Regions from separate parts of the Pseudomonas palmensis genome, predicted to be linked through region 1. Evidence: riboswitches for the same ligand, from Rfam matches in the RefSeq annotation. Region 1 holds a riboswitch; each other region holds the start of a gene.
What was found. A riboswitch is a leader RNA that binds a small molecule or an ion and turns the genes downstream of it on or off. The one in region 1 is predicted to bind cobalamin.
Positions count from the first base shown of each region.

Region 2: linked by a shared signal. The riboswitch ahead of ACPRTJ_RS23055 (CbtB domain-containing protein) and the one ahead of cobO (cob(I)yrinic acid a,c-diamide adenosyltransferase) in region 1 are both predicted to bind cobalamin.
Region 3: linked by a shared signal. The riboswitch ahead of ACPRTJ_RS19795 (ABC transporter substrate-binding protein) and the one ahead of cobO (cob(I)yrinic acid a,c-diamide adenosyltransferase) in region 1 are both predicted to bind cobalamin.
Region 4: linked by a shared signal. The riboswitch ahead of ACPRTJ_RS19175 (TonB-dependent receptor plug domain-containing protein) and the one ahead of cobO (cob(I)yrinic acid a,c-diamide adenosyltransferase) in region 1 are both predicted to bind cobalamin.

Region 1 covers NZ_CP187958.1:3,674,283-3,679,436, forward strand. The annotation lists gene ACPRTJ_RS17000 (PQQ-dependent sugar dehydrogenase) at 1-1,248, opposite strand, end outside; gene ACPRTJ_RS17005 (hypothetical protein) at 1,327-1,905, opposite strand; cobalamin riboswitch at 2,056-2,277, shown strand; gene cobO (cob(I)yrinic acid a,c-diamide adenosyltransferase) at 2,413-3,024, shown strand; gene ACPRTJ_RS17015 (cobyrinate a,c-diamide synthase) at 3,021-4,316, shown strand; gene bluB (5,6-dimethylbenzimidazole synthase) at 4,313-4,960, shown strand; gene cbiB (adenosylcobinamide-phosphate synthase CbiB) at 4,960-5,154, shown strand, end outside.
Region 2 covers NZ_CP187958.1:4,995,177-5,000,330, reverse strand. The annotation lists gene cobN (cobaltochelatase subunit CobN) at 1-128, opposite strand, end outside; gene cobW (cobalamin biosynthesis protein CobW) at 132-1,202, opposite strand; cobalamin riboswitch at 1,301-1,498, opposite strand; cobalamin riboswitch at 1,555-1,783, shown strand; gene ACPRTJ_RS23055 (CbtB domain-containing protein) at 1,898-2,083, shown strand; gene ACPRTJ_RS23050 (CbtA family protein) at 2,095-2,784, shown strand; gene ACPRTJ_RS23045 (cobalamin biosynthesis protein) at 2,784-3,188, shown strand; gene cobM (precorrin-4 C(11)-methyltransferase) at 3,216-3,962, shown strand; gene ACPRTJ_RS23035 (response regulator transcription factor) at 4,258-4,872, shown strand; gene ACPRTJ_RS23030 (transporter substrate-binding domain-containing protein) at 4,880-5,154, shown strand, end outside.
Region 3 covers NZ_CP187958.1:4,276,970-4,282,123, forward strand. The annotation lists gene ACPRTJ_RS19785 (ABC transporter ATP-binding protein) at 1-147, opposite strand, end outside; gene ACPRTJ_RS19790 (FecCD family ABC transporter permease) at 144-1,160, opposite strand; gene ACPRTJ_RS19795 (ABC transporter substrate-binding protein) at 1,157-2,170, opposite strand; cobalamin riboswitch at 2,317-2,511, opposite strand; gene ACPRTJ_RS19800 (DUF1624 domain-containing protein) at 2,552-3,724, opposite strand; gene ACPRTJ_RS19805 (SCO family protein) at 3,953-4,558, shown strand; gene ACPRTJ_RS19810 (copper chaperone PCu(A)C) at 4,558-5,052, shown strand; gene ACPRTJ_RS19815 (NUDIX hydrolase) at 5,121-5,154, opposite strand, start outside.
Region 4 covers NZ_CP187958.1:4,129,634-4,134,787, forward strand. The annotation lists gene ACPRTJ_RS19165 (ABC transporter substrate-binding protein) at 1-718, opposite strand, end outside; gene ACPRTJ_RS19170 ((2Fe-2S) ferredoxin domain-containing protein) at 715-1,056, opposite strand; gene ACPRTJ_RS19175 (TonB-dependent receptor plug domain-containing protein) at 1,155-3,089, opposite strand; cobalamin riboswitch at 3,211-3,413, opposite strand; gene folD (bifunctional methylenetetrahydrofolate dehydrogenase/methenyltetrahydrofolate cyclohydrolase FolD) at 3,551-4,405, opposite strand; tRNA gene ACPRTJ_RS19185 (tRNA-Arg) at 4,691-4,767, shown strand; tRNA gene ACPRTJ_RS19190 (tRNA-His) at 4,809-4,884, shown strand; tRNA gene ACPRTJ_RS19195 (tRNA-Leu) at 4,938-5,022, shown strand; gene ACPRTJ_RS19200 (RidA family protein) at 5,122-5,154, opposite strand, start outside.

The sequences.
Region 1 (5,154 bases):
ATCGTTCACCACGCCGACCGGGCGCCCCATGGCCTTGCCGTCCTCGTCGAGAAACCCGGTCAGCAGATCAATGGGCTTGCCCGACGGTTTGCCCGCCGTGCTGAACGGCACGAAGATCACCTTGTAGCCACTGTGCGGCTTGCGGTTCCATGAGCCGTGCTGGCCGATGAACGCGCCCTGGTCGAACGGCGCCGGCAAGGCGTTCGGCACGGTAAACGCCAGCCCCAGCGAGGCGGTGTGCGGCCCCACCGCATAGTCCGGCGCTATCGCGCTGGCCACCAGCTTTGCATCCTGCGGCTGTACGCGCTCATCCACATGCTGCCCGTAATAGCTGTAGGGCCAGCCATAGAAGGCGCCGTCCTTCACCGACGTGATGTAGTCCGGCACCAGGTCGCTGCCGATCTCGTCACGTTCGTTCACCGCCGTCCACAGCTGCTGGCTATGGGGTTCCCAGGCCAGGCCGTTGGGGTTGCGCAGGCCGGTGGCGAACAGGCGCTGGCTGCCGGTGGCCGGGTCGACCTCCCAGATCGCGGCGCGGCCTTTCTCCTGCTCCATGCCGTTCTCGGCCACGTTGCTGTTGGAGCCCACGGTCACGTACAGCTTCTTGCCGTCGGGGCTGGCGATCACGTTCTTGGTCCAGTGGTGGTTGAGCGTGCCGCCCGGCAGGTCGACCACCTTGGTGCCGCTGCCCTGCAGGCGGGTGGCGCCTGGCTCGTAGGTGAAGCGCAACAGCCGATCGGTGTCGGCCACATAGAAGTCGTTGCCCACCAGGGCCATGCCGAACGGCGAGTTCAGCCCCTCGATGAAGGTGGTGCGGGTGTCGGCCACGCCGTCCTTGTCGCTGTCACGCAGCAGGGTGATGCGGTTGGGGCTGGGCACTCCGGCGCCGGCGCGGCCCATCACCTTGCCCATCACCCAGCCCTTGATGCCCTTGCCGTCATCGGGCTTGGGCGGCGCGTTGGTCTCGGCCACCAGCACGTCGCCGTTGGGCAGCACGTACAGCCAGCGCGGGTGGTCGAGCTTGTCGGCGAAGGCCACCACCTGGGTGCCTGCCGCAGCCTTGGGTTTGCCGCCCTCTGGCCAGCCGATGGCCGGCGCGATGTTTACCGTGGGGATGAAGGTCTTGTTCGGTTCGGGCAGGCGCGGCGACGGGCCGGTGCCATCGGTGACGTCCAGGCGGGCGTTCTCGCCGCAGGCCACCAGCCCGGTGGTGAGTGCCAGCAGTACAGCAATGCGCATGTTGCCCATGATCGGTGTCCCTCGCGAAGTTGGCCGTGTCCAGTAAGGTAGAGGCGGGCACGTCGGCGAGGTTCCCTCGACAGGGGCTCAGGCCTGCTTGAGCAGCAGCGCGATGCCGGGGTGGTAGCGGCCCACGTCGTCGTGCAGTTTGCGGTAGCCATAGGGGAACACCCAGGCGATGGCGCATGCATTGTGCTTTTGCAGGTCGTCGACCAGGTCCTGAAGCTCTTCGGGGCTGGCGTGTTGCCCGGCCTTGTACGGGCTGACGAACAGCGCGGCGACCTTGAGCTGGCTGGCATAGCCCACCAGGCGAGCCTGGGCGACGCTCTCCTGCAGGGCATCGGTGAGGTCGAGCTTGCCGACCCGTGGCCAGCGCTGGGTGGCTTGCAGGTAGGCGGTCTCTTCCTTGCTGGCGATCACCAGGTCGCAGTGCGCCGCACGCTCGCCTTCGTCGCGCTGCTTCTTGGTCTGCGCACCCTGCAAGGTCACCAGCTCCGCCTGCCAGGCGGCCGCGCTCAGCACGCCAAGGTTGCTTTGCACGCCTTGCCAGTAGGGGGCGTCGCTGTCGCCCAGGGTCTGGTTGTAGCGCTCCAGGCACTCGGCCCAACGTTCCAGGGCGGGGCGCAGGAACTCCAGACGCGGGTTGTTGATGATCAGACCTTGCATGCCGTGCTCCATTGTTATTGTGGATCGGAGAGGTGCGGATAATGGCTATGTGATATCACTGCAGTGAGTGTGACACAAGATGACATAAATGCCATTGATCCAGACCGCTTCGCAGCGCCTTTGATTGACGCTCATGGCCCAACCCTCTAACCTTCGCGACTTGTTTCAGGTGCTCTGCGGCCAAGGTGCCGGCAGGGTGAAACAGGGAAGCCGGTGGGCACGTGCAACGTGCGATTCCGGCGCTGCCCCCGCAACGGTAAATGAGTCGGGATCGCGCAGGGCCACTGGGTGCAACAGCCCGGGAAGGCGCGCGATCCGGGTCGATCAGACCCGCCCATGAGCCCGGAGACCGGCCTGTCACAGATCAACGGCATCACGGAGGGTGATGCGCGGTTCTCCCGGCCAGTGGCAGGGCCTGCGCGTTTTCCGTGTGCCATCGCCAACCTGCTGTCGCGCCGACTCGATCCCCCCGGTCCCTGTGCGCGCCAGTTGCCCACGGAGCCTCCGATGACCGACACCACCGATCGCGACGAACGCCATCTGGCGCGCATGCTGCGCAAAAAAGCGGTAATCGACGAACGCATTGCCAACTCGCCCAATGAATGCGGCCTGCTGCTGGTACTCAGCGGCAACGGCAAGGGCAAGAGCAGCTCGGCCTTCGGCATGCTGGCGCGGGCCCTGGGCCACGGCATGCAATGCGGCGTGGTGCAGTTCATCAAGGGCCGCAACAGCACCGGCGAGGAGCTGTTCTTCCGCCGCTTCCCCGAACAGGTGCGCTACCACGTGATGGGCGAGGGCTTTACCTGGGAAACCCAGGACCGCCAGCGCGACATCGCCGCCGCCGAGGCTGCCTGGGCGGTTTCGCGCCAGTTGCTGCAGAACCCGGCCATCGGTTTTGTAGTGCTCGATGAGCTCAACATCGCCCTCAAGCACGGCTACCTCGACCTCGACCAGGTGCTCGGCGACCTGCAGGCACGCCCACCGATGCAGCATGTGATCGTCACCGGCCGCGGCGCCAAGCCCGAGATGATCGAGCTGGCCGACACCGTGACCGAGATGGGCATGGTCAAGCATGCCTTCCAGGCCGGCATCCGTGCCCAGAAGGGCGTGGAACTATGAGGCAAACCCGTCATTGCCCGGCGGTGCTGATCGCGGCACCTGCATCTGGCCAGGGCAAGACCACGGTGACGGCCGCATTGGCGCGCCTGCACCGTAACCAGGGGCGCAAGGTCCGGGTGTTCAAGTGTGGCCCGGACTTTCTCGACCCGATGATTCTGGAGCGCGCCAGTGGCGCACCGGTGTACCAGCTGGACCTGTGGATGGTCGGCGCCGAGGAAAGCCGGCGCCTGCTGTGGGAAGCCGCCGCCGACGCCGACCTGATCCTGATCGAAGGGGTGATGGGGCTGTTCGACGGTACGCCGTCCAGCGCCGACCTGGCGCGGCATTTCGGCGTGCCGGTGCTGGCGGTGATCGACGGCACGGCCATGGCCCAGACCTTCGGCGCGCTGGCCCTGGGCCTGGCGCGCTACCAGCCCGACCTGCCGTTTGCCGGCGTGCTGGCCAACCGGGTGGGCTCGCTGCGTCACGCGCAACTGCTCGAAGGCAGCCTGACCGAAGGCCTGCGCTGGTACGGCGGGCTGTCGCGGGAAACCGGCATCGAACTGCCCAGCCGTCACCTGGGCCTGGTGCAGGCCAGCGAACTGACCGACCTGGACCTGCGCCTGGACGCCGCCGCCAACGCCCTGGGCGACAGCTGCGAGTCGGCCCTGCCGCCGGCGGTGGCCTTCGATGCGCCGCAGCCGCGCAGCATCGAGCCACTGCTGGCCGGCGTGCGGATCGGCGTGGCGCGCGACGAAGCCTTCGCATTCACCTATGGCGCCAGCCTGGACCTGTTGCGCGAGATGGGCGCACAGCTGAGCTTCTTCTCGCCGATCCACGACCGCCTGCTGCCAGACTGCGACAGCCTGTACCTGCCCGGCGGCTACCCTGAGCTGCACCACCATGCGCTGGCCGCCAACACGCCGATGCTGGCGGCGATCCGGGCCCATCACCAGGCCGGCAAGCCCTTGCTGGCCGAATGCGGCGGCATGCTCTACCTGCTCGATGCACTGACCGATGTGGCCGGCGAACGGGCCGAACTGGCCGGCCTGCTGCCGGGCGAGGCGGTGATGCAGAAGCGCCTGGCGGCCCTGGCCCTGCAAGCGGTAGAGCTGCCCGAGGGCACCCTGCGCGGGCATACCTATCACCATTCGCTGACCAGCACCGCGCTCGAACCCATCGCCCGCGGGCAAAGCCCCAACGGCGGGCGCGGCGCCGAGGCGGTGTACCGTTGCGGCCGGCTGACGGCCTCGTATGTGCATTTCTACTTCCCGTCCAACCCGTCTGCGCTGGCGGCGCTGCTGGCACCATGAGCGACCAGGCCTTCAACGACGCCGAGCGCGCGGCGGTCTACCGCGCCATCGGCGAACGTCGCGACATGCGCCATTTCAGCGGCGGCGAGGTGGCCCCCGAGCTGCTGGCACGCCTGCTGCAGGCGGCGCACCAGGCCCCGAGCGTGGGTCTGATGCAGCCCTGGCGTTTCATCCGCATCACCCGTCGTGAGCTGCGCCAGCAGATCCAGGCGTTGGTGGAGCAGGAGCGGGTGCGCACCGCCGAGGCACTGGGGCAGCGTTCTGACGATTTCATGCGGCTCAAGGTCGAGGGCATCAACGATTGCGCCGAGGTGCTGGTGGCGGCGCTGATGGACGGGCGCGAGGCGCACATCTTCGGCCGTCGCACCTTGCCGGAAATGGACCTGGCCTCGCTGTCGTGCGCCATCCAGAACCTGTGGCTGGCGGCCCGTGCCGAGGGCCTGGGCATGGGCTGGGTGTCGCTGTTCGAACCGCAGGCACTGGCCGACCTGCTGGGCATGCCGGCCGGTGCCAAACCGCTGGCGGTACTGTGCCTGGGCCCGGTCGAGGCGTTCTACGAGGTGCCCATGCTGGTGCTCGAAGGCTGGGCCCGCGAGCGGCCATTGAGCGAGATGCTCTACGAAAACCATTGGGGAGAGCGTTGATGAGTGTGGCCTTGCTGAGTGTGGCCGGGGTGGCGCTGGATGCCTTGCTGGGCGAGCCCCGGCGCGCACACCCGCTGGTCGCGTTCGGCCGTTATGCCGGACGCCTGGAACAACGCTTCAATGCCGGCGGTCGTGGCTGGCGCAGCCATGGCGTTACCGCGTGGTTTCTGGCGGTGGTGCCCCTGACTTTGCTG
Region 2 (5,154 bases), 1.3 Mb from region 1:
GTTTCGGCCAGCAGTGCCAGGTGCGAATCACCGCTGCAGAGAATCACCAGGTCGGCGGGGGTCTGGCCGAGGTCGGCGATGCTGTCGTCCGGCACAAAGCCGCCGGGCTGGGTCCGCAGCAGGTGCATGGGTCAGGCGCCCAGTGCGGCGCGCAGGCTGGCTTCGAGGTGCACGGCGTCAAGGTCCTGGCCGATCAGCACCAGGCGCGTGGTACGTGGCTCGTCGCTGCGCCAGGCGCGGTCGAAGTGCTTGTCGAAGCGCGTACCCACGCCCTGCACCAGCAGACGCATCGGCTTGCCCGGAATGGCCGCGAAGCCCTTCACGCGCAGGATGCCGTGCTGCACCACCAGTTGGGTCAGGGCATCGAGCAGCAGGCTTTCGTCGGCCTGGGGCAACTCGATGGAGATGGAGTCGAAAGCATCATGGTCGTGATCGTCGTGGTCGTCATCGCCGTCATGGTGCGAATCGTGGTGGGTACGGCGCGCGTCGATGTGCTGCTCGGATTCGGCGCCCAGACCCAGCAATACGTCCAACGGCAGGCGGCCGCTGCTGGCCTCCACCACCTTGACCGCAGGCGGCAGTTCCTCGGCCACCTCGGCGCGCACCCTGGCCAGGTCGTCGGCAGCGATCAGGTCAGCCTTGTTCAGCACCACCAGGTCGGCGCTGGCCAGCTGGTCGGCAAACAGTTCGTGCAGTGGGGACTCGTGGTCCAGGTTCGGGTCGAGCTTGCGCTGGGCGTCCACCTGGTCGGGGTAGGCAGCGAAGGTGCCGGCGGCCACGGCCGGGCTGTCGACCACGGTGATCACCGCATCGACCGTGCAGGCGTTGCGGATTTCCGGCCACTGGAAGGCTTGCACCAGCGGCTTGGGCAGCGCCAGGCCGCTGGTTTCGATGAGGATATGGTCCAGGTCGCCACGGCGCGCCACCAGCTCGCGCATCACCGGGAAGAACTCTTCCTGAACGGTGCAGCACAGGCAGCCGTTGGCCAGCTCGTAGACGCGCCCGCTGGCTTCTTCCTCGGTGCAGCCGATGCTGCACTGCTTGAGGATCTCGCCATCGATGCCCAGCTCGCCGAACTCGTTGACGATCACCGCGATGCGGCGGCCCTGGGCGTTGTCGAGCATGTGCCGCAGCAGGGTGGTCTTGCCCGAGCCGAGGAAGCCGGTAACGATGGTGACGGGGAGTTTGGCCAGTGTTTTCATGGGGGTGCCCTTGGCAGGATGGCGGGCATGCAGGACGAGAGCCGCAGGAGCCTTGCTGCCTGAGCGCATTCGCCACCGGATCACCCCGCCCGGTTGAAAGTCGGAAACTGTTCGAGGCAGGTCTCCTGGCTCGCGCTGTGCCGGCACGCCTGCCGGCAGCATCGACGCCTTCCCGCCCGGGGCAGTGGCACGGCCGATGCCGTTAACGCTTACAGTTGCGGGGGCAGCCACGGCTTGAACCGTATTCCCGTCTTAGCTGCAGCCAGGGCCGCAGAACCTCGAAGCGGCTAGGCTACGCAGTGGTCCGGGGCAGGTCAACCGCTGTATTGACGGATGCCGGCGCGCATGATTTGCTAGCCGCATTCGTTCGGGTGCCTTTTTACAAGGTGAAACGGGAAACCGGTGCGTCAGCCGCTTCTGCAAAGAAGCAGCGACAAATCCGGTGCTGCCCCCGCAACGGTAAGCGAGGAAAGCGTCTTTACCACTGTGCCAGCTGTGCGGCATGGGAAGGTGACGCCCTCAGGCTGAGCATGCTGCCAGCCCTCGCAAGCCCGGAGACCGGCCCGATACAGTCATGACAAACCCGCGGTGGGCGGGCGCTGTTGAACCCCTGGGCGAGCCTCGCGCAGGGGTTGGCCGCGCTTGCCTGTTGCCGACAGCCCCGACGACACGACAACAGCAAAAAGGAACGCGCCATGCCCATCAGTACCGCCAGCCAGCCCCTCGTCACCCCCACTACCCTCAGCCAGCGCCTGGCCGTCGCCATCGGCGCATCGCTGCTGGGCCTTTGCCTGGTCTACTTCGCCGGCTTCTCGCACATCGAGGCGGTGCACAACGCTGCCCACGATACCCGCCACAGCGCCGCGTTCCCTTGCCACTGAGACCTGCCCCGATGATCAAGCGCATTGCCCGCACCGCAGGCTTTACCGGCCTGCTCGCCGCCCTGCTGCTGACCCTGCTGCAAAGCTTCTGGGTCGCACCGCTGATTCTGCAGGCCGAAACCTACGAGAACCCGGCACCAGCCGCCCAAACCCATGAACATGCCGACGCCGCGGGTGAAGGCCACCACCACGATGCCGAGGCCTGGTCGCCTGAAGACGGCTGGCAGCGCGTGCTGTCGACCACCGGTGGCAACCTGGTGGTGGCCGTCGGCTTTGCCCTGATCCTGGCTGCGCTGTACACCCTGCGTGCGCCGGGCCGTACCGCCACCGGTGCAGCCTGGGGGCTTGCCGGGTTCGCGGTATTCTGCCTGGCGCCCACCCTCGGGCTGCCGCCAGAGCTGCCGGGCACCGCCGCCGCCGACCTGGCGCAGCGTCAACTGTGGTGGGTGGGCGCCGCGGCTGCCACCGCTGCCGGCCTGGCCCTGATCGTGTTTGCCCACAACTGGCTGCTCAAGGCGCTGGGTGTGGCATTGCTGGTTGTTCCGCACGTGATCGGTGCGCCGCAGCCGGAGGTGCACGAGAGCCTGGCGCCGCAAGCACTGGAGGCGCAGTTCAAAGTGGCGTCGCTGTTGACCAATGCCGCGTTCTGGCTGGCCCTGGGCCTGCTCAGTGCCTGGCTGTACCGTCGCCAGCCAGCCTGATGCAGCTGTATGCCGGGCTGGGCTGTCGTCGCGGCTGCCCGGCCCGCGAACTGGCTGCCCTGCTCCAGCAGACCCTGTTCGCCCATCACCTGCCCGCCTCTGCCCTCGCCGGGCTGGCCAGCATCGACCTCAAGGCCGACGAGCCCGGCCTGCATGAACTGGCCAGGCAACTGGGGTTGCCGCTGGTATTCTTTTCGGCCGCGCAACTGGCCCCCTTCGAAAGCCGCCTGAGCCACCGTTCGCCCACGGCGTTCGCCCTCAGCGGCTGCCATGGGGTGGCCGAAAGCGCCGCGCTGGCCCTGGCCGAGCAACGCGGCGGCGCCAATGCCGCACTGCGCCTGCCACGCACCGTGCAAGGCGCCGCCACCCTGGCATTGGCCTGGGCCCCGCCGTTTGACGGATAATGCCGCGCAATCTTCCAAGGATTCATCATGACCGTCTATTTCATCGGTGCCGGCCCGGGCGACCCCGAGCTGATCACCGTCAAGGGCCAGCGCCTGATCCACAGCTGCCCGGTGATCATCTATGCCGGCTCGCTGGTGCCTGCCGCCGTGCTCGAAGGCCACCGCGCCGAAACCGTGATCAACAGCGCCGAACTGCACCTGGGGCAGATCATCGAGCTGATGCGCACGGCCCACGCCAACGGCCAGGATGTGGCCCGCGTACACAGCGGCGACCCGGGGCTGTACGGTGCGATCGGCGAACAGATCCGCCACCTGCGTGAACTGGGTATCCCGTTCCAGATCATCCCCGGCGTGACCGCCGTGGCCGCCAGTGCCGCGCTGCTCGAATGCGAGCTGACCCTGCCGGACATCGCCCAGAGCGTGATCCTGACGCGCTACGGCGACACCTCGCCGATGCCGCCGGGCGAATCGCTGGGGAGCCTCGCCAGCCATCAGGCAACCCTGGCCATTCACCTGGGGGTCAAGCACCTGGCCAGAATCGTCGAGGAACTGCGTCCGCATTACGGCAGCGATTGCCCGATCGCCGTGGTGCACCGCGCCACCTGGCCAGATCAGGATTGGGTGCTGGGCAGCCTGGACGACATCGTGCAACGGGTGCAGGCCAAGGGCTTTCGGCGCACCGCACTGATCCTGGTGGGCCGGGTATTAGGCAGCGATACCTTCAGCGAGTCGGCGCTCTACCGCGCCGGGCATGCGCACCTGTACCGACCTTGACGGCCATTGACGGCCGCCCTCCCGGCCCGATGCCCGGCGCGTTCCCATGGGCGCGCCTGCCAATTCAACAGCCTCTGCTAGCGATAACCGGCCCAGGCGATAGGAAATCGGCTACAGAACTTTCGAGCGCCTTGTAAGAAAAATCCTCTAATCGAACTGATTTCTTCCTCACTTCTATACTGGACGTACTCCTGCTGAGCGTTTCCACGTATCTTGGCCGCCTTGCCAGAGCCTGGGCAGGCGTCGCCCCGAACGGTTCGGGGCCTGGATCACCTCTCTGACAAGGAGTTGCGCGATGCCCAAAGTCTTGATCGTTGATGACCACACCACCATCCTCTTCGCCATCCGCACCCTGCTGGAGCGCGATGGCTACAACATCGTCGGTGAAGCCCGAGACGGCGCGAGTGCCGTCGAACTGGCGCGCAAGCTGCAGCCTGACGTGGTGATCCTCGATCTGGGGCTGCCACGCCTGGATGGCCTGAGCGTGCTGGAGCGGCTCAGCCAGTTGACCAACCCGCCACGCATCCTGGTACTGACCGGCCGCCCACCCCGGCTGTTCGCCCGCCGTTGCATCGAGTCCGGTGCCTCGGCATTCGTGCGCAAGGACGAAGACCTCGATATCCTGAGCGCCGCCCTCAAGGCCGTGCTCAACGGCTACTCCTACCTGCCCGATGCGTCACGCTTCAATGACCGGTCAAGCTCGGAACTCCAGCGCCTGGACAAGCTGTCCAACCGTGAGTTCGAGGTGCTGCGCCAGTTGGCCAAGGGCGCCAGCAACGGCGAAATCGCTACGGCGATGATCCTCAGCGCCAAGACCATCAGCACCTACAAGACCCGCATCATGGAAAAGCTCGGGGTGGTATCGCTGGTTGAGTTGATCGATGTGGCCAACCGCAACGCACTGACCTGAGCCGCCCATGACCAAGCGTTGCCTGCCTGCCCTGCTGCTCGCCTGCCTGGTGCAGTGGCTGGCGATAAGCGCCATGGCACAGGAGCCGGGGGTTGCCCGCCAACTGCTCGGGCGTTCGGTCAGCAGCAGTGCGCCACCCCCGCTGACCCTCGCCGAACGTCGGTGGCTCAAGCACAAGCAGGTGCTGCGCCTGGGCACCTCGGCGCCGGACTACCCGCCCTTCGACATCAATGTGAGCCAGCACGACTATGAAGGGGTCAGCGCCGACTTCGCCGGCCTGAT
Region 3 (5,154 bases), 600 kb from region 1:
CGAGCCGTTGGGGCCGACGATACCCAGGGTCTCGCCACGGCGCACCTCAAGGTCGACCGCGTCCAGCAGCACGGCATCGCGCACCTTCAAACCCAGCCCGGTGCAGCGCAGTGCAGCTTCATCCAGCGGGTGGGTGACAGCGTTCATCGGGCGCTCCTGCGGCCAATCAGTATCAATGCGAACACCGGTGCGCCGACCAGCGCCGTGATCACCCCCACCGGAATCACCTGGCCCTTGATCAGGGTGCGCGAGAGCACGTCGGCGGCAATCAGGAACAGCGCGCCACCCAGCGCGCTGGCCGGCAGCAGGCGCGCATGGGGGGTACCGAACAGCAGCCGCATCGCATGCGGAATCACCAGCCCGACAAAGCCGATGGCGCCCACGATCGACACCATCACTGCCGTCACCAGTGCCGCGCAGCTGATCAGCAGCACCTGCACGCGGCGTACCGGGATGCCCAGCGAGGCAGCCGAGTCGCTGCCGAAGGTGAAGGCGTCCAGCGCCCGCCGATGCCACACGCACACCGCAAGGCCGGCCAGCGCCACCGGCACCGCCAGCCACACCGACGGCCAGCGCACGCCACTGAGGTTGCCCAGCAGCCAGAACAGGATGCCGCGCGCCTGCTCGGCACTGGCCGACCGGGTGATCAGAAAGGCGGTGAGCGCGTTGAACAGCTGCGAGCCGGCGATCCCGGCGAGGATGATCTGCCCCGTGCTGTTGGACGGCCCGCTGGCACGGGCCAGCAGCGCCACCAGCGCGAAGGCCGCGATGGCCCCGACGAAGGCGCCCAGCGACAGCGTGATCGCCCCCGCGCCCAGCCCCAGCAGCGCCACCAGCACCGCGCCGGTGGAGGCGCCGGCCGAGATGCCGAGCAGGTACGGGTCGGCCAGCGGGTTGCGCAGCAGCGACTGCAGTACCACCCCGCAGGTGGCCAACCCCGCGCCGCAGGCGGCGGCCACCAGCGCACGGGTCAGGCGGTAGTTCCACACGATGCCTTCATCGATCGGGTCCAGCAGGTGCCCGGCGGCCCATAGCTTGTTGGCCAGCACCTGCAGCACCACCGAGGGGGCGATCGGCGTTTCGCCAATCGCCACCCCTGCCAGTATCGCCAGCAGCAGGGCCAGGCACGCGAGCAGGCCGCGCACAACGCTGCCTGTCATGGCGCCAGGTCGAAGCCGTTGATGGCCGAGGCCAGGGTCTCCATGCCGCTGAACAGGCGCGTGCTGGCCTGCATGGCATGTGCATCGAGAATCACGATGCGGTTGTGTCTGACCGCGTCCATGTTGCGCGTGACCGGGTCGCTGCGCAGGAATTCGAGTTTCTTCTGGTAGTCATCGGCCGGGAAGCGACGACGGTCCATGCGCGCGATCACCAGGAAGGTGGGGTTGGCCTTGGCGATGGTTTCCCAGCCCACGGTCGGCCATTCCTCATCGGACTGCACCACGTTGCGCACGCCCAGGGTCTGCAGCATGTAGTCGGGGATACCCTTGCGCCCGGCCACGTACGGGTCGATGTCCAGGTCTGCGCTGGAGAACCAGAACAGGGCGCTGGTGTCCTTCAGATCCTTGCCCTTCACGGTGGCGGCAGCCTTGGCCAGGCGTGCCTTGAGCTCGCTGTTCAACCGCTCGCCACGCGCCTGCACGTCGAAGATCTCGGCCAGCTGGCTGATGCTGTTGTAGATGCTGTCGATGCGAAACGGCTCCAGGCGGGTGCCGTCGGCGCCGACCAGGTTGTCCTTGCCCTCGCAGTCGGACGGCATCAGGTAGGTGGGGATGTTCAGCTCATGGAACTGCTCGCGGGTGCCGACCACGCCCTGCGGGCCGACCATCCACTCCAGCTGCACCGCCACCAGTTGCGGGCGCTTGCCGATCACCGCCTCGAAGCTGGGGTCGTTGTCGGCCAGGCGCTCGACCTTGTCGTTCTGCACCTTGTACTGCGCCAGCACATCGTTGAACCACAGCGAGGTGCCGACCAGCCTGTCGCCCAGGCCCAGTGCGTAGAACATCTCGGTGCCGGCCTGGCCGATGGTCACGGCGCGGTCGGGCGCGTGCTGGAAGGTCAGCGGCATGCCGCAGTTCTGCAGCGTGAGCGGGTAGTGGGTCGGGGCGGCCTGGGCCAGGGTCGACAGACCCAGTCCCGCGAGCAGGGTGACAAGGCGGGGCAACTGCATGATGCGATCTCCATTCGAACCGTACACGGGCAGGGGTGTACAACCTGGAAACACATCGACAGGCGCTGCCGCGAGGGCAGGGCAAGGCCGTTCGGCGCGCGGGGCGCTCGCGGCACAGATGTACTCCCCGGACACCCCGCCGGTTAGTGATTGTTGCTGTGCCGGCAGGTCTCCTGACTGGTGCGTCGTCACCTGGCTCCGGCCTTCCCGGGGGTCACCCAGTGGCATTTCAGGAGCAGGCTCGGCACTTACAGTTGCGGGGGCAGTTCCGTTTGACGCCATGCAGTGGCGTCTCGGATTCCCTATTGATTCCGTGTGGAAACCGGCGGGCGGCATGGTAGTCGATCACGCCGCCCGCAGGGAAACAAAACCCCGCCAGCCTCAGAGGTACTTGAGCCAGGCAATGTCGCGACGGCGGGCCTTGAACGCGGCAAACCAGCGCACCGGCGGGAACAGCGCCACGGCCAGCAGCACGGCGGTCAGCCACACCGCCCAGATACCATCGAAGCCGAAGTAATTGCCCTGGTTCAGGCCCAGCAGTGCAACGCAGGCCAGGTACGCCACTTTCAGCACATACAGGTGCAGCAGGTAGAAGAACATCGGTGCGGCGCCGAACACCGCCAGGGTGCTGATCCACCGACGCTGCCCGGCGCGCTCCAGGCCCAGCAGCAACAGCAGGCCAGCCCCCAGGGTCAGGGCCAGGAACAGCAGCGAGGGCGGGTACTTGGTGATGTTGAAGAAGCTCATCAGGGTGTGCGCGGTGTCGGCCTGAACCGTCCAAGGCGCCTCGCCGTAGCCGTTGAGCAGGCGCAGGGCGACAAAGCCGAGCAGGGTTGCCAGGCCTGCCAGCAGCAGACGGCGCTGGCGCGTGGCGGCCGGCATCGAGTGGGCGAACCAGGGGCCCAGGCCGTAGCCCAGCGCGATCACGCCGACCCACGGCAGCACCGGGTACGAGGTACGCAGGCGCAGGCTGTCGGAGAACTCGAGCCAGCCGCGGTCATGCAGGATCGCCCACGGCACGTGCAGCGCAGAGCCCTGCGCAAAGTGCAGGCCGTCGAGCAGGTTGTGACCGGCCACGATCGCGGCGCCCAGCACCAGCAACAGCGGGCGCGGCAACCACACCAGGGCCGCCAGGGCGATCATGCTGATGCCGATGGCCCAGATCACCTGCAGGTAGATCACGCTGGGCGGCAGCTGGAAGGTCCAGGCGACGTTCACCAGGGTGAACTCCAGCACCACCAGAAACAGCCCGCGCTTGAACAGAAAGGCCGACACATCGCCCCGGCCCTGGTGCTTCTGGCCATAAAGCCAGGCCGACAGACCGGTCAGCAGCACGAACACCGGGGCGCACAGGTGGGCCAGCGTACGGCTGACGAACAGCGCAGGTTCGGTACTGTCGATGGCCATCGGATCGCTCACCTGGCGGTGCAGGAAGAAGGTTTCGCGCACGTGGTCCAGCAGCATGAACAGGATCACCAGGCCCCTGAGGGCATCGATGGACAGCAGGCGTTGGCTCGGTTTGCTGGCGGCGGGGAGGGCAGTAGCGCTAGTCATTGAAAGGTCGCAGGCAGAGGGGGCGAATTGAATGGTTACTGTATAACATTTCTATTCGCTCGGTAAATCTTCCTTACAATCTTGACTGCCATGCTGCGACATCAGACCGCACCCATCTGGCGCTGCGCGCTGGAACCCGTCGACCCTGCGTGACAAAATGCCGCCTCGCAAAACCCTTGCACAAGGCTCCCGCTCTCGGGGCCGGCACCTTCCCAAAAGGATGGTTACATGAACGATTTACTGACCCGGCGCACGGTGATCGCCGGGCTCGGCCTGCTCGGCCTCGGTGCCCTGGCAGGTTGCAACAACTCCGGCGCGCTGGACTTCAAATACGGCAAGGACCTGAGCAACAAGATCCTCGGCCGCACCTTCAAGCTCAAGGATCCGCAAGGCAACGTGATGACCCTGTCGAGCTTCCAGGGCTCGATGCCGATGGTGTTCTTCGGCTTCACCCAATGCCCGGCGGTGTGCCCCACCACCCTGGCCCGCGCGGTGCAGATCAAGAAGCTGATGGGCCGCGACGCCGACTTCCTGCAGGTGGTGTTCATCAGCCTGGACCCCGAGCGCGACACCCCCGAAGTGCTGGACGCCTACGTCAAGGCCTTCGATCCCTCGTTCGTGGCGCTGTCCGGTACCCTGGAAGAGACGGCCGCAGTGGCCAAGGAATTCGGCGTGTTCTACGAGAAGGTGCCGGCCGGCGACACCTATACCATTTCCCACAGCTCGACCAGCTACGTGTTCGACTCGCGTGGCGTGCTGCGCCTTGGCCTCTCGCACTCCCTCAATGCCAGGGAATGCACCGAAGACCTGCTTACCGTAATGGAGGTTTGTTAATGCGTTCTCCCGTGAAACACGCGCTTGGCGCGATGGCGTTGCTGTCCCTGTTCGGTGCGGCGCTGCCCGCCGTTGCCCAGACCACCGTGGGCGAGCCCTGGGTGCGCGCCAGCGTGCCGCAGCAGCAGTCGACCGGTGCGTTCATGATCCTCACTGCCAGCACCGACAGCAAGCTGGTGGGTGTCGAGTCGCCGGTGGCCAAGACCGTGCAGGTGCACCAGATGCAGATGCACAACGACGTGATGAGCATGAGTGAAGTCAAGGCGCTGGACCTGCCCGCCGGCAAGCCGGTGGTGCTCGACACCAATGGCTACCACGTGATGCTGATGGGCCTGGTCAAGCAGGTGAAGGAAGGCGACACGGTGCCGTTGACCCTGATCGTCGAAGACGCCAAGGGCCAGAAGGAGTCGATCAAGGTCGACGCCCCGGTGCGTTCGCTGACCGCCACCGACGGTCACGGCGAGCACTCGATGCACGACCACAGCCACATGTAAGTACCCGCCGCGCCGGCCCTTGCGCCGGCGCAATCCGTTCCTGCCGGGTGGATCGCCACCCAACGGGTTCAACTGGCCTGCGCCAGATAGTCCCGCAGCCGA
Region 4 (5,154 bases), 460 kb from region 1:
CGTCCGGGTCGCGTTGCAGCAGGGTTTCGGGGTCGACGGTCACGCGGTGCAGGTCGACGTCGGCGAACAGGTTGCGCCCACCGGCAACCTGGATCAGTTGGGTGATGAAGCCGCGGCTGCCCTCGCTGTCGAGGCCCTGGTGCTCGCTGTCCAGGTAGAACACCGAAAGCGGGGCATGCTGCGCGGCGAGCTGGCGGGCGCGGTCCAGGTCTGCTCGTTGCTGCGCGATCAGCCGAGCGGCCTGGGATTCGCGCTGCAGCAGCTTGCCCAGGCTGCGCAGGTCGTCTTCGATGGCCGCGAAACCGGAGGCCGGGCGCGGGTCGCAGGCGTTCTCCAGCAGATAGCTGCCGATGCCATTGCGGGTCAGGTGGGTACGGGCGCCCACGCCATCGCGAAAGGCGCTGGCGAAACCGCCGACCACCAGGTCGTAGCGCTGGGCATAGAACACCTCCGGCGAGGGATACAGCCGCGACAGCAGGGGCACGCCGCGGTAGCGCCGGGAGGCCAGCGCCTCGGGGTCGTCATCGATGTAGCTCACCGCAACCAGCGACGGGCCGACCTGCAGGGCCAGCAGCAGGTCGGCGGCATGCTGGTTGAGCGCCAGGATGCGCTGCGGCGGGGCGTGCGGCAGGGTCCAGTCCTGGCCGCAGTTACGGTAGGTCTGGGCGTGGGCCGTGGTGCCGAGCAGGCACAACAGCAGGCAGAGCAGGCGCGTCATGGGGTATCACCATTGAGCAGCAGTGCGCTGACCGGGGTACCTGCGACCAGGTGCTCGCGCACCAGGCGGCGGGCATCGTCGGCGCTGGCGATGCGGTACCAGCAGCGCTCGGGGTAGACGGTGGCGACCGGGCCCAGGTTGCACGGGAACTGGCAGTGGGTACGGGTCAGCAGCACGCCGTCGGCGGTTTCCATGCGCTGGGCGGCGAGCAGTTCGTTGCGCACCACTTTCCACACCTGCTGCGCGCCGCGCTGGGTGCAGCGCGGGCCGGTGCACAGCATCACGTGGCGGGCGTGGGCGGGAATGTGCGACCACTCGGGTTTGCTGGGGATGGGCATGGGCTTGTCCTTGAGTCCGTGGTGCGGCTTTCGCGGGTCAAGCCCGCTCCCACAGGTGACGGATGAGCCTGTGGGAGCGGGCTTGACCCGCGCTGCTTCTAGAAGCTGTAGGTGTAACGCACTTCGCTGGTGAACGGCCTTCCCAGGTTCTGCACCTTGCGTGCGCCGCTGTCCATGCTGGTGGTGTAGTCGCGGTCCAGCAGGTTCTCCAGCAGCAGGCTCAGGCGATGCTGGCGGGCGCCGTCCAGGTAGCGGTAGGCATCGGCGTCCACCACGGTGTAATGCCCGTAGTCCACATCCCGCGGGCTTTTTACCGTGCCGATGTAGCGCACCGCCGCGCCTGCGCCCCACATCCGGTCACCCGACTCGTACCCCAGCCGGCTGCGTGCAAAGAACCCGGGAATGTTGTTGAGGGTGGCGCCGTTGCGCGACTCGCTCAGGTTGCGCGTCATGTCTGCCGCCAGCTGCCAGCGGTCACTGAGCTGGAACTGCCCGTTGACCTCGACGCCGCGCACCTGGATCTCGCCATCGCCGTTGACCCATTGTGCATCCACGATGGTGATCAGGTCCTCGATGCGCCGGGTGAACAGCGTACCGCTCAGGCTGTAAGGCTGGCCCTGGATCAGGCCGGTGTAGTCCAGGCCCAGTTCGGCATTGCGGCTCTTCTCCGGCTTGAGGTTGGGGTTGCCCATCTCGTCGCCCGGTTCGTTGACGTACAGTTGCTCGGCGTTGGGCAGCTTGTAGGCGGTGCCGAACTGGCCGCGCAGCTTGAGCTGGTCGGTCAGGTCGTAGAGCGAGGTGAGCATGCCCACCGTGGCACTGTCACCGCCGCTCAGGTGCTCGCGGCGCACGCCGATGCTGGGGTGCCAGTCAGGCAGGGCGTCGATGACAGGGCGCAGCTGCACATACAGCGCATGGGCCTCGGCCTGGTTGTTATCGATCTTGAGCACGTCGTCCTTGCCCTTGAACCACTGGTTGTCGGTACCGAACACCAGGGTGTGCTCGCCGGGGAGCACGGCCTTGCCTTCGGCCTGCATGCCCCAGTCGCTGAAGCCCCAGTAGTCATCGTGGTTGAGGGTGCGGGTGCTGCCGTCGGTGTTGTTGTAGATGCGGGTGTAGCGCGTATCCCAATCGTTCATGTGGCCTTTGACGAAGTAGCTGAAGTCGGGGTTCAGGCGCTGCTCGAAGGTGGCCGTGGCGATCTGCTGCACGCGGTCGTTGGTGGTACGGCGGTTGGCGTCCGGGCGCAGGAAGTCCAGGTTGGCGGCGCTGTACTGGTAGAACAGCTCCAGGCGGCTGTCATCGCCCAGGCTTTGTGCGGCCTTGGCGCCGAAGGTGTTGACCTCGTAGCTGCGCTTCTTGTCGCTGACCGTCGAGGTGATCTGGCTGCTGTGGTAGGGCTGGTAGCCCTCGGACACGTTGTGGCTGACGTAGGCCAGCAGCCCCAGGTCGCCCAGGCCGTTGCTGAAGATGCGCTCGATACGGGCATCGCCGTTGCGCCCCATGAAGCTGTCGACGCCCAGGTTGACCTGGCCCGAGGGGTCGCGGCTATGGGCCGAACGGGTGACGATGTTGATGACCCCGGCCACGGCCTGGGTGCCGAACAGCAGGCTCTGGCCGCCCTTGAGTACCTCGATGCGCTCGATGGCGGCGGCGGGCAGGGTGTCTATATAGATGCCGCCGTAGAGGCGGTTGTTCAGGCGCACCCCGTCGAGCATGATCAGCGTGTCGTCGTTGCGCCCGCCCAGCAGCGAATAGGTGCCATAGTCGAACGGCCCCTGCTTGGGCGCCACATACAGGCCGGGGACGAACATCTGCAGCACGCGGGTGATGTCGGCGCTGGGGCCGGCGCGCTCGATCTGCTCGCGGTCCACGACCTCCACCTTGCTGCCATAGCGCGCCATCTCGGCCACCGTGGTGGACTCCACCGAGGGTGCGGAGACGATCTGCTGGTCGAGGGTCAGGGGTTCGCTGGCCGCCAGGGCCGGGCTGCCGATCAGGCAACCGATCAGGGTAAAACGACGTGTCTTCATCTACTTCTCGAAAAAGGATTTTTCGGGAAGCGCACAGGAGGGTTCCGGCGAACGCGCGCCAGAATACCGGCTCGTGCCCGCCCACCGCAGGTTTGCCAAAATGACTGAACGCATCCTTTCAACAGTCGTGGGTTTGCAGGCCGGTCTCCGGGCTTGCGAGGCTCGAAGTCATCCGCCTTCCCATGCGTTGCGCACAGTGGCCTGTTGGATGCTTCACTCGCTTACCGTTGCGGGGGCAGCGCCGGACTAGTCATGCAAGACGCACCGGCTTCCCGTTTCACCTGCTGCACGGCGGCAGCAGGCACCTGAAACTGGGCCGCATCTGACCATTGTCATGACCGTTCGTCAACCTGACGGCCTTTGCTGACGAGCGTGCGTTTGTTCCAGGCCAAAAAAAACGGCACCTTCTCAGGTGCCGTTCCTTTAGTGGCTAGCGCCGCTGGAACTTAAATCCAGCGGGGTCAACCGTGCAGCTCTTCGGCCGCATACAAGGTGTTCTCCAGCAGGCACGCCCGGGTCATCGGCCCGACGCCGCCTGGCACCGGAGTGATCCAGCCGGCGCGGGGCAGGGCGGTCTCGTAGACCACGTCGCCCACCAGCTTGCCGTCTTCCTGGCGGTTGATGCCCACGTCGATGACGATGGCGCCTTCCTTGATCCATTCACCCTTGACCAGCCCCGGCTTGCCGGCAGCCACCACCACCAGGTCGGCGCGGCCGACGTGGCCGGCCAGGTCCTTGGTGAAGCGGTGGGTCACGGTCACGGTGCAGCCGGCCAGCAGCAGCTCCATGGCCATGGGGCGGCCGACGATGTTCGAGGCGCCCACTACCACCGCATTCATGCCGTACAGGTCCTGGCCGGTGCTGTGCAGCAGGGTCATGATGCCTTTGGGGGTGCACGGGCGCAGCAGCGGGATGCGCTGGGCCAGGCGGCCTACGTTATAAGGGTGGAAACCGTCCACGTCCTTGTCGGGGCGAATGCGCTCGAGCAGCAGCGAGGCATCCAGGTGCGCCGGCAGTGGCAGCTGCAGCAGGATGCCGTCGATGTCGGCGTCTTCATTTAGGCGGTCGATCAGGTCGGTCAGCGCCTGCTGGGTGGTGTCGCTGGGCAGGTCATAGGCCTGGGAGTTGAAGCCGACCTCTTCACAGTCTTTACGCTTGTGCGAAACATAGACTTGGGAGGCGGGGTCGCTGCCTACCAGGATCACTGCCAGGCCGGGGGTGCGCAGGCCTTGCTCGCGACGTTGCGCGACACGTTGGGCGATCTGCTGGCGCAGGCTGGCGGCGATCGCCTTGCCGTCGATAAGTTGTGCAGTCATGACGCGTGATTAACCATCGAGAGGGAATAAAAAGAGCGCGCATTCTCGCATGACCGGGGCGCAGGGCAAAGGCGCTTGGTCTGGCAATTCCCCTAACCCCTTAAATAAAATGAATTTTTTTCAAAAAGGTGTTGACGACTTTGCCGCTCGTCTATAACATTCATCGCACTTGTCGGGCAGAGCCTAGCACTGGTTAGCAAGGTCAGGCAGAATAAGTGGTTTTGATAGCTTGTTCGGTATGACTAAAAGTTAATTTGTAATCCTAACAGAAAGCAGATTAAATATGCGCCCGTAGCTCAGCTGGATAGAGCATCCGCCTTCTAAGCGGATGGTCGCAGGTTCGAGTCCTGCCGGGTGCGCCAATACAGGCAGCTGGCACAAGTAAAAGCAGTAAAGCAATATGGTGGGCGTAGCTCAGTTGGTAGAGCACAGGATTGTGACTCCTGTTGTCGTGGGTTCGATCCCCATCGTCCACCCCATATTCTAAAAGGCGCCCGATGAAAATCCGGCGCCTTTGCTTTAAAAGCTTCACGCGGACGTGGTGAAATTGGTAGACACACTGGATTTAGGTTCCAGCGGCGCAAGCTGTAAGAGTTCGAGTCTCTTCGTCCGCACCATAGATGCTTTCACCGCCCTTCGCTGAAGTGCGTTGAAGCCCGGAACAAGCCGCCTTGAGCGGCTTTTTTCGTTTCTGGGCTTCTACTCCTTACCCGCACCTACCGCTGCACCGCAATGCACTTGATCTCCAC